2 regions of the Streptomyces sp. NPDC032091 genome follow, and region 2 is predicted to be linked to the other one. Evidence: riboswitches for the same ligand, from Rfam matches in the RefSeq annotation. Region 2 holds a riboswitch; the other holds the start of a gene.
What was found. Region 2 has a riboswitch for cobalamin ahead of ACZ5NJ_RS24980 (ABC transporter substrate-binding protein). Riboswitches for the same ligand answer to the same signal wherever they lie in the genome.
Positions count from the first base shown of each region.

Region 1: linked by a shared signal. The riboswitch ahead of ACZ5NJ_RS26100 (aldehyde dehydrogenase family protein) and the one ahead of ACZ5NJ_RS24980 (ABC transporter substrate-binding protein) in region 2 are both predicted to bind cobalamin.

Region 1 covers NZ_JBVILR010000018.1:4,379-9,054, forward strand. Annotated here, with positions in the region: gene aceA (isocitrate lyase) at 1-179, opposite strand, end outside; gene ACZ5NJ_RS26090 (short-chain fatty acyl-CoA regulator family protein) at 557-1,960, shown strand; gene ACZ5NJ_RS26095 (ABC transporter substrate-binding protein) at 1,970-2,884, opposite strand; cobalamin riboswitch at 2,944-3,114, shown strand; partial or broken gene ACZ5NJ_RS26100 (aldehyde dehydrogenase family protein) at 3,275-3,724, shown strand; partial or broken gene ACZ5NJ_RS26105 (MFS transporter) at 3,786-4,676, opposite strand, start outside.
Region 2 covers NZ_JBVILR010000016.1:181,832-186,507, reverse strand. Annotated here, with positions in the region: gene ACZ5NJ_RS24985 (FecCD family ABC transporter permease) at 1-962, opposite strand, end outside; gene ACZ5NJ_RS24980 (ABC transporter substrate-binding protein) at 959-1,957, opposite strand; cobalamin riboswitch at 1,993-2,134, opposite strand; gene ACZ5NJ_RS24975 (DUF4352 domain-containing protein) at 2,231-2,740, shown strand; gene ACZ5NJ_RS24970 (GMC oxidoreductase) at 2,845-4,500, shown strand; gene ACZ5NJ_RS24965 (carboxymuconolactone decarboxylase family protein) at 4,562-4,676, opposite strand, start outside.

The DNA.
Region 1 (4,676 bases), on a different contig from region 2:
TGACGCCACAGGCGTTCGGCGCCGCGGCGGGCGAGGGTGTGCTCCTCGCGGACGCTGCCGGAGAGCCGGACGACGTCCTCGGCGGTGTAGGTCCGCTCGATGCCCGCCCAGCGCGGGTCGTCGGCCCACCGCTGCTTGAGCTGCTCGGACGCCGCCTTCGTCGTGTTGGTGTCTGCCATGACCGTCACCGTCTCCATGAGTCGCTTGGTCTGCCAACATCCCGCCCCTTGCGACGAGAGGGTTGGCACGATGTGCCGTGATCGTGAGTTGCGGCCGCCGGCCCCACTTGGCGAGGAGCTGAGCAATGCTGCAGGTCAGCCGGGTGGGGTGGCGGGATATCCGACGTCAGGGCGTGAGTCGGGCCCGGATTGCCCCTCCGGGCCACCGGGGTCGGCGGGCCGCAGGACAGACTCTGACAGCGGCACGCAGTGCCATCAATGACGTCCGTCTGCCAACTTCTGCGAATCTTCCGCGGCCCATTTGCCAAGCTTGCAAAGCTTGGCGGCAGCAGAATCGCGCGTACTCTGGAGCCCGTCCGAGGGGCGGAGGGGGACGGGTGAGCAAGATCTACGCAGGTGCCCGGCTGCGGCGGCTTCGCGAGGAGCGCCGGATGAACCAGGCCGGGCTGGCCAAGGTCCTGGGTATCTCGCCCAGCTACCTCAACCAGATGGAACACGATTCGCGCCCGCTCACCGTGCCGGTCCTGCTGCGGCTGACCGAGGCCTTCGGCGTGGACCCCGGATTCTTCTCCGAGCGCGACACCAGCCGCCTCGTCGCCGACCTGCGTGAGGCACTGGCGAGCGAGGTCGCCGAGGCCCGCGTCTCCCCCTCCGACCTGGCCGAACTGGCCTCCCGGATGCCCGCCGTCGCCTCCGTGCTGCTGGATCTGGGGAGGCGCAGCCAGCTCCTGGCGGAACGGCTGGCCGACACGGCGGACGGACGCGACGGCGGCCCGGCCGCGCCGCGCTCACCACACGAGGAAATCCGCGAGTTCTTCTACCGGCGCCAGAACTACCTCCACGACACCGACCTCGCCGCCGAGACCCTCGCCCAGGAGATCGGCATCCGCCCCGGAGAGGTCGTCCGGGTGCTCTCGAACCGGCTCGCCGAGCGCCACGGCATCCGCCTCTCGGCCGACTCCGACCGCCTCCACCATTTCGACGGGACGACCCGCGTCCTGCACCTGTCCAGCCGGCTCCGCCCGGGCCAACAGGCGTTCCGCATGGCCACCCAACTGGCCCTCCTCGAACACGGAGCCGAGCTCGACCGGCTGGCCGCCGAGGACTTCCCGTCCGGCTCCCCCGCCCACGGCCTGGCGCGGATCGGCATCGCGAACTACTTCGCCGCCGCGCTGATCCTCCCGTACGGCGCCTTCCACACGGCCGCCGAGGAGTTCCGCTACGACATCGAACGCCTCACCGACCACTTCGGCATCGGCTACGAGACCGTCTGCCACCGCCTCAGCACCCTGCAACGCCCCAGGCTGCGCGGGGTGCCGTTCTCCTTCGTCCGGGTCGACCGGGCCGGGAACATGTCCAAGAGGCAGTCGGCGACCGGGTTCCACTTCTCCCGCGCGGGCGGCACCTGCCCGCTGTGGAACGTCTACGAGGCCTTCGCCGCGCCCAGCCGGATCCACGTCCAGGTCGCCGCCATGCCCGACGGCCAGCGTTACCTGTGGACCGCCCGGGCCGTCACTCGGCACCGCGGCGGCTGGGGCGAACCCGGCAAGACCTTCGCGATCGGCCTCGGCTGCGAGATCCGCCACGCATCGCGGCTCGTCTACTCCGACGGCCTCGACCTCGACAACGCCTCAGCCGCCACACCCATCGGTATGGGGTGCCGGCTCTGCGAACGCCTCGACTGCCCCCAGCGGGCGGTCCCGCCGCTCGGCCGGACCCTGACCGTCGACGAGAACAGCAGCACGTTCATCCCCTACCCCGTCACCCGGGACCGGCCGTGAGGCTCTGCCTCACCCCAGCCGGCGTGCTTCCGCCTCGGTCACCGGGTCCCCCACCCGTACGCCATGCAGCACGTGAGCGAGCACCTCGGCGCCGCGGACCACGCGGGGGCCCGGCCGGTTGAAGTACGCAGGTCCGTCCAGGACCCACACCTCACCGGCCGCCACCGCGGGCAGTTCGTGCCAGCCTGGCAGCGAGGTGAGCAGGTCGATCTCCGTCATGGTGCGTTCGGGCGGGAAGCCGCACGGCAGTACGAGGATCACGTCCGGGCGTGCCTCACGCACCGCCTCCCACGTCATCGGCTCGGTGTGCTCACCGGGCTCGGCCAGCAGCGCTTCCCCACCGGCCGCGGCGACCTGCTCCGGCACCCAGTGGCCGGCGGGCCACAGCGGATCGAGCCACTCGATGGCCACCACCCGGGGCCGCGCCCGCCCCGCCGTGCGGCGCCGGACCTCGGCCAGGCGACCACGCAACTCCGTACGCCGCCGCTCCGCCACCTCCCCCGCCCCCAGCAGCTCGCCCACCGTGACCAGGCAGTCCAGTACGTCGTCCAGGGTCCGCGGCTCCAGGCTCAGCACCCGGGGTCCGGCGTCCATGACGCGCACCGCGCGGGAGACCGCCTCGTAGGACACCGCGCAGACCTGGCAGAGGTCCTGGGTGAGCAGGACGTCCGGTGCGAGCGCGGCGAGCGCCTCCGCGTCCAGGGTGTACAGCGAGGATCCGCTGTGTGCCGCGCCGCCCACCGCTGTGGAGATCTCCCGGCTGGTGAGCGCGTCCGCGTCGAATTCGGCCCGGGTCACGACGGGTACGGCGGCGACCGCTGCGGGCGGCCAGTCGCATTCGTGGGTGCGTCCGACCAGGTCGGAGGCGAGTCCGAGGTCCGCCACGATGTCGGTGGCCGCCGGGAGCAGCGAGACGATGCGCATGCTCCGACTGTAGACGCGCCGGTGACGGTCCGGACTTACCAGGACGTCCAACTATATGTTCCTGGCACAAGGTCCGCGGTGCAGGGAAGCCGGTGTGAATCCGGCACGGTCCCGCCACTGTGACCGGGGGGTGTGCTGCCATCCACACGCCACTGACGAGGTCGGTCGGGAAGGCGGGCGGCGCGCGGGGATCCGGGAGTCAGGATACCGGCCGCGGATTGTTCCCGCGTTTGTCCACGAGGATGGAGCAGACACGCCTGGCACCGGTTTGTACCCACGACCCTGGTGATCCGGCGGAGCGCACGCACACCACTTCCGTGCGCTCGTAGTTCCCACGGCTTCCGCAGCGGCACGCCCCCATCAGGGTGTAGTCCGCCGGTCCGCCGTGCCATCCCCGGATCCAACCTGCTGGCCGGGCGGGCCGACACCGAGGCCGCGATCGGCAACGCCGAGGAGGCGCAGGTCGATTGGGGGCAGGGGAACCCGCAGCGACGCGCCCGCGTCCTGCTGCGCTTCCTCCAGCTGGTCGAGGGCGAACGCGAGAGCCTGGCCAGGCTTCTGTCGTCCGAGCACGGCAAGACCGTCGCCGACGCCCACGGCGATCTCCAACGCGGCCTGGAGATGGCCGAGTTCGCCACCGGGATTCCGCACCTCCTCAAGGGCGAGTTCACCGACAACGCCGGTACCGGCATCGACGTGCACTCCCTGCGCAGCCCGCTCGGCGTGGTCGCCGGCATCGCGCCGTTCAACTTCCCCGCGATGATCCCGCTGTGGCAGGCCGCGCCCGCGCTGGCGTGCGGGAACGCGTTCATCCTCCAGCCCTCCGAGCACGATCCGGCGAAGGCCGCGCAGACGACGGCGGGGAAATCAAGGGACCCTCGCAGGTCGCCACGCCTCGGGGTCAGGGGCCCGCCACGGTCTTGGGGACGGGGGAGGACGTGGACGCGCTGCGCAGGTCCGCCGTCGTGACGCCCACCAGGGCCACGGCTCCGAGGCAGAGGAGGCCGCCGCTGACGAGGGCCACTGTCCCCGAGGCGGCGTCTGCCACGAGGCCGCCGCGCATGTTGCCGATGTCGGGCCCGGCCTGTCCCACGATCTGTTCGGTCGCGCTGACGCGGCCGAGCAGTTCCCGGGGCGTGTGCATCTGGACGACGGTGCTCCGCGAGACCACCGAGACCGTGTCGGCGGCGCCGGCCAGGACGAGGAAGGCCAGCCCGCCCCAGCGGTTCGTCGCGGTGCCGAAGAGCGCCAGCGCCGTTCCCCAGGTCGCGGAACCGGCGAGCATCACGAGGCCCGGCCGGGGGAACCGGGTGAAGGTCCCGGAGAAGACGGATGCCGCTACGCCGCCGACGGCGATCGCCGTGAGGAACAGTCCGAGCGTGCGCGGGTTACCTCCGAACCGTTCCGCGTTGATCAGAGGGAACAGCTGATGGGCATCGACAGCACGGTCGTGGCCAAGTCGGTGAGCAGGGCCCCGCGAATGACCGGGGTGCGGCCCAGGAAGGCCAGACCGTCCGCAACCCCACGCAAGCCGGGCCGGGCGGGCTCGTCACCTGGGGTCATCCGTGGCAGGCCGAATGCCCCGTAGAACGCGGCGACGAAGGTCAGGGCGTCGATCAGGTAGCAGGCGCCGACTCCCAGCTCTCCGACGATCAGTCCGCCGAGGGCGGGGCCGATCAGCATGGCACCCTGGAAAGAGATGCGCTTCAGCGCCAGCCCAGCCGCCAGCTGGTGTGGGGGAAGGAGCTGCGGGATGAAGGTGCGCGAGGCGGGCCCGGCGCCCGCGACGAAA
Region 2 (4,676 bases):
CCCACCAGCGCGGTGACCACCCCGACGGGTATCTCCTCGGGCGCGGCCGCCGTGCGGGCCAGCAGGTCGGCCAGGGTCAGGAACACCGCCCCGGCGAGCGCGCAGACGGGCAGCAGCGCCCGGTGCCCGGCCCCCACCACCATGCGGGCGGCGTGCGGAACCATCAGCCCGACAAAACCGATCGCCCCGCTGTAGGCCACGAGCACCCCGATCACGAGGGAGGCGAGGACGAAGACGGCGGCCCGGAAGCGGCCGGTGTCCAGGCCGAGGGTCCGCGCCCCCTCCTCCCCGGCGAGCAGCAGGTCCAGCGGGCGTGCGAGGGCGACGAGCAGAGCGGTTCCGGCCAGCAGCGCGGCGGCCGGCAGGGCGAGTTCGTGCCAGCGGGCCCCGCCCAGGCCGCCGAGGGTCCAGAACAGCACGGACCGCATCTGGTCCGGATGGGCGGCCAGCACGAGCACCAGGCTGGTCAGAGCGGACAGCACGTACTGCACGGCCACCCCGGCCAGGATCAGCCGGCCCGTGGTCATGGTGCCGCCGCGCCGGGCCAGCGCGTAGACGGCGACGAGCGCGGCGAGGGAGCCGGCGAAGGCGGCCAGCGGGAGCCCGACGGCGCCGCCCGCCCCCACGCCCAGCACGATGACCAGCACGGCCCCCGCCGAGGCGCCCGAGGAGGCCCCCAGCAGGAAGGGGTCCGCGAGCGCGTTGCGGACGAGGGCCTGGAGCACGGCGCCCGCGACCGCGAGGCCGGCGCCGACCACGGCCCCGAGCAGCACCCGCGGCATCCGGACGTCCCACACGATGGAAGCGAAGGCTCCGCGACGCCCGGGCCCGCCCGACAGGGCGTCGAGCACCTGTCCGGGACCGATGCGCACGGGCCCCAGCGCCAGCCCCGCCACCGCCGAGCCCGCCAGCGCGGCCGCCAGCAGCACCAGTACGGCCGCGGTGCGACGGCGGCCGGTCACGCGGCGTCGGGGTGCAACTGGCGGCCCAGGGACTCCACGGCGTCGGCGACGCGCACGCCGAGGACGGCCGAGGAGAGCGGGAGCACGACGAACCGCCGGTTCTTCACCGCGGGAACCTCCGCCAGTGCCGGATCGTTCAACAGGCGCTGCTTCTTGGTCTCCACGGTGGTGCCGCCGTAGTCGTAGATGAGGACGACCTCGGGCCCGCGCTCGATGACCTTCTCCCACGACACGTCGCCGAAGGTGGCGTCGAGGTCGGCGAAGACGTTCGTCCCCCCGGCGAGGGAGACGATCTCGTTGCCGATGCCGTTGCCCCCGGAGGTGAAGGCGGAGCCCTCGCCCGAGTCGTAGACGAAGACGGCCGGGCGGGCCCGGTCCTTGACCCGCGCGGTGACGGCGTCGATCCGGCGCTGCTCCTCCTCGATCAGGGCCGTGCCGCGCTCGGGCACGCCGAAGGTCCGGGCGACCTCGGTGATCTCGGTCTTCAGCTGCGCGAGCCCGACCCGGCCCGGGGTGCAGTACTCGACGCTGAGCCGGGAGCCGATGCCGGACGCGGCCAGCCCCTCCCGGTCGCGGCCCTGCCCCTTGTCGAAGGCGCTGGAGTAGCCGCCGTACACGAAGTCCGGGTCGGCGCCGAGGAGGACCTCCTTCGAGGGGTACTCCTTCGCGAGGACCTTGATGCCCGCGTAGGCGCTCCGGTAGGCCGGGAGGACGGAGTCGTCGAGGTACGCCGTGCCCGCCATCCGGTCCTGCAGGCCGAGGGCGAGCAGCATCTCGGTGGCGTGCTGGTTCATGGTGACGGCGCGTCGGGGCGGGGCCTGGTAGGTGGTGGCGACACCGCAGTTGGTGACGGTGTACGGGAACCCGGGCGCCGCGTGCGCGCCGGGAGCGGACCCTCCCGCCCCGGACGGACCGGCGCACGCGGTCAGGGTCGTCAGTGTCGTCAGGAGCGCGAGCGCGGGGAGCGGGCGCAGGGCTGCGCGGAAACGCGGCATGGTGAGGCCTCTCCGGGGGATCCTCGTCCCCGGTCGAAGTGAAGAGGCGGCGCGTCAGTGTCTGACTCCCGGGGCCCCGTGCAAGGGGCCGCCGGTCACAGTGGCGGGACCGCACCGGATTCGCACCGGTTTCCTGTCCTGCACCGCCCGGGACAATGCGGCCAAGTCTGCCAGATGCGGTGTTTGCCCCATGAAGGCCCTCGAACGCCGCCGGTGGCGGGACCGGCCCGTACGGAGGATCGTGGGCGGCGAGGGGGGTGGAGGAGGTCGGTCATGCGTCACGGCAGCCACACGGGCCACGCGGGTCCGGGGCGCGCGGCCAAGGCCGCCCGTCTCCTCCTGGCTCCCCTCCTCGCGGCGCTGCTGCTCGGCGCGGGCACCGGCGGCTCCGGCGAGACCGTCTCCCTCGACGGTGACCGGCCCGGGGAGCGCCTCGACGTCACCCTCACCCGGGTCGTCGACCCCGCGGGCCCGGCGCCGGCGCCCGGGGCCGACCGGCTGGTCGCCGTGGAGCTGCGCCTGGAGAACACGGGGACCGTGCCGTACGAGGACTCCCCCGCCCCGTCCGCGCACCTCCTGGACACCACAGGGCGGCGGTTCACCGGTCTCGGGGATGCCACGGACGCGGGCCCGGCCCTTCCCGACACCCTCACCCTCGCCCCGGGCCGGTCGGCCGCGGGCTACGTCGTCTTCCGGCTGCCGCGGGAAGCCCGCCCGGCGGCGGTGCAGTTCGCACTGGACTCCGGGCTCGGAGACGACGTCGCGCACTGGAGCCTGTCCTGAGGCCCTGCGGAAACCGGCCGGAAATTATCTCGACGCATCTAGTGACTTAGCAGGCACTCGACAGTAGAACTTGTTCCCACTCCATCGAGAGTGAGGAACGCCACATGAGTGACAAGTCCCTGCACAGCAAGGTGTCCAAGGGTGTCTCCCGGCGCGGATTCATCGCTGGAACCGGTTCTCTTCTGGGAGCCATGGCGCTTTCCGTCAACACCAGCGCCGCCCGCGCGAATCCCGCCACCGGCTCCACCGTCGCGCACGCCCCCCTCGCGTCCGGGACCCGTGTCCCGGCCCTCGTCATCGGCACCGGTTACGGCGGCTCGGTCGCCGCGTTGCGGCTCGCCCAGGCCGGCGTCGACGTCCACATGGTCGAGATGGGCATGGCCTGGGACACCCCGGGCACCGACGGCAAGATCTTCGCCAACACCACCAAGCCCGACTACCGCTCCTTCTGGCTGCGCACCCGCACGAAGGCGCCGCTGAGCAACTTCCTCGGCTTCCCCATCGACAAGGACGTCCCGAAGTACACGGGCATCCTCGACGCCGAGGAGATGGGCGGGATCATCGTCTACCAGGGCCGCGGCGTCGGCGGCGGCTCGCTCGTCAACGGCGGTATGGCGGTGACCCCCAAGCGGCAGAACTTCGCCGCGATCCTCCCCACGGTGGACCCCGACGAGATGTACTCCACCTACTACCCCCGGGCCAACGCCGGCCTCGGGGTGGGCCTCGTCGACCCCGACTGGTTCGAGACGGTGGACTGCTACCAGTTCGCCCGCGTGGGCCGCAGGCACGCCCAGCGCTCCGGCTTCCCCTTCGTCTTCGTGCCCGACGTCTACGACTGGGACTACATGAAGCAGGAGGTGGCCGGAACCGTCCCCAAGTCCGCCGTGGACGGGGAGATCCTCTACGGCAACAACGCCGGCAAGAAGTCCCTCCAGAAGACCTACCTCGCCACCGCGCGGGCGACCGGCAAGGTGGCCATCTCCCCCCTGCACCGCGTCACCACCGTCTCCCCCTCGGACGGTGGCGGCTACACGGTCGCCATGGAGGAGCTGAACACCTCCGGCGACGTGGTCGCCGTCAAGAGCGTCACCGCCGACCGGGTGTTCTTCGCCGCCGGCAGCGTCGGCACCAGCAAGCTGCTGGTCCGGCTGAAGGCCACCGGGGCGCTGCCGCTGCTCAACGACGAGATCGGCAAGGGCTGGGGCGACAACGGCAACGTCATGTGCGGCCGGGCGAACCACCTGTGGGACCCGACGGGCAAGGTGCAGGCGTCCATCCCCTGCGGGGGCATCGACAACTGGGACGCGGGCGGCGCCTTCGCCGAGGTGGCCCCGCTTCCGACCGGCATCGAGACCTACGCCTCCTTCTACCTCTCCATCACCAAGAACCCCAACCGCGCCCAGTTCACCTGGAACGCGGCGACGGGCAAGGTCGAGCTGAACTGGCAGACCGCCTGGAAGCAGCCGTCGATCGACATGGCGAAGACCATCTTCGACAAGATCAACGCGAAGGAGGGGACGATCTACCGCAGCGACCTCTTCGGCACCAACAAGGTCTGGGGCGACCACCTCACGTACCACCCGCTCGGCGGCGCGGTGCTGGGCAAGGCCACCGACAACTACGGCCGGCTGCACGGCCACCCGGGCCTGTACGTCATCGACGGGGCGCTGATCCCCGGCAACACCAGCGTCAACCCGTTCGTGACGATCACGGCTCTGGCCGAGCGGAACATAGAGAAGATCATCGCCACGGACCTCTGAGGGCGGACGGTCACCGGGGCCGGCCGGACGCAGCGCGCGCCCGGGCCGGCCCCGGCACCGTTCAGCTCCCCGGCAGCACACAGACGCTGTCGAGGCCCAGGACGTGGTTGAGGCGGCCGAAGGCGAGCCACGAGCCGATGCTCATGCTCAGCTCCACGATCTCCACCTGCGTGTAG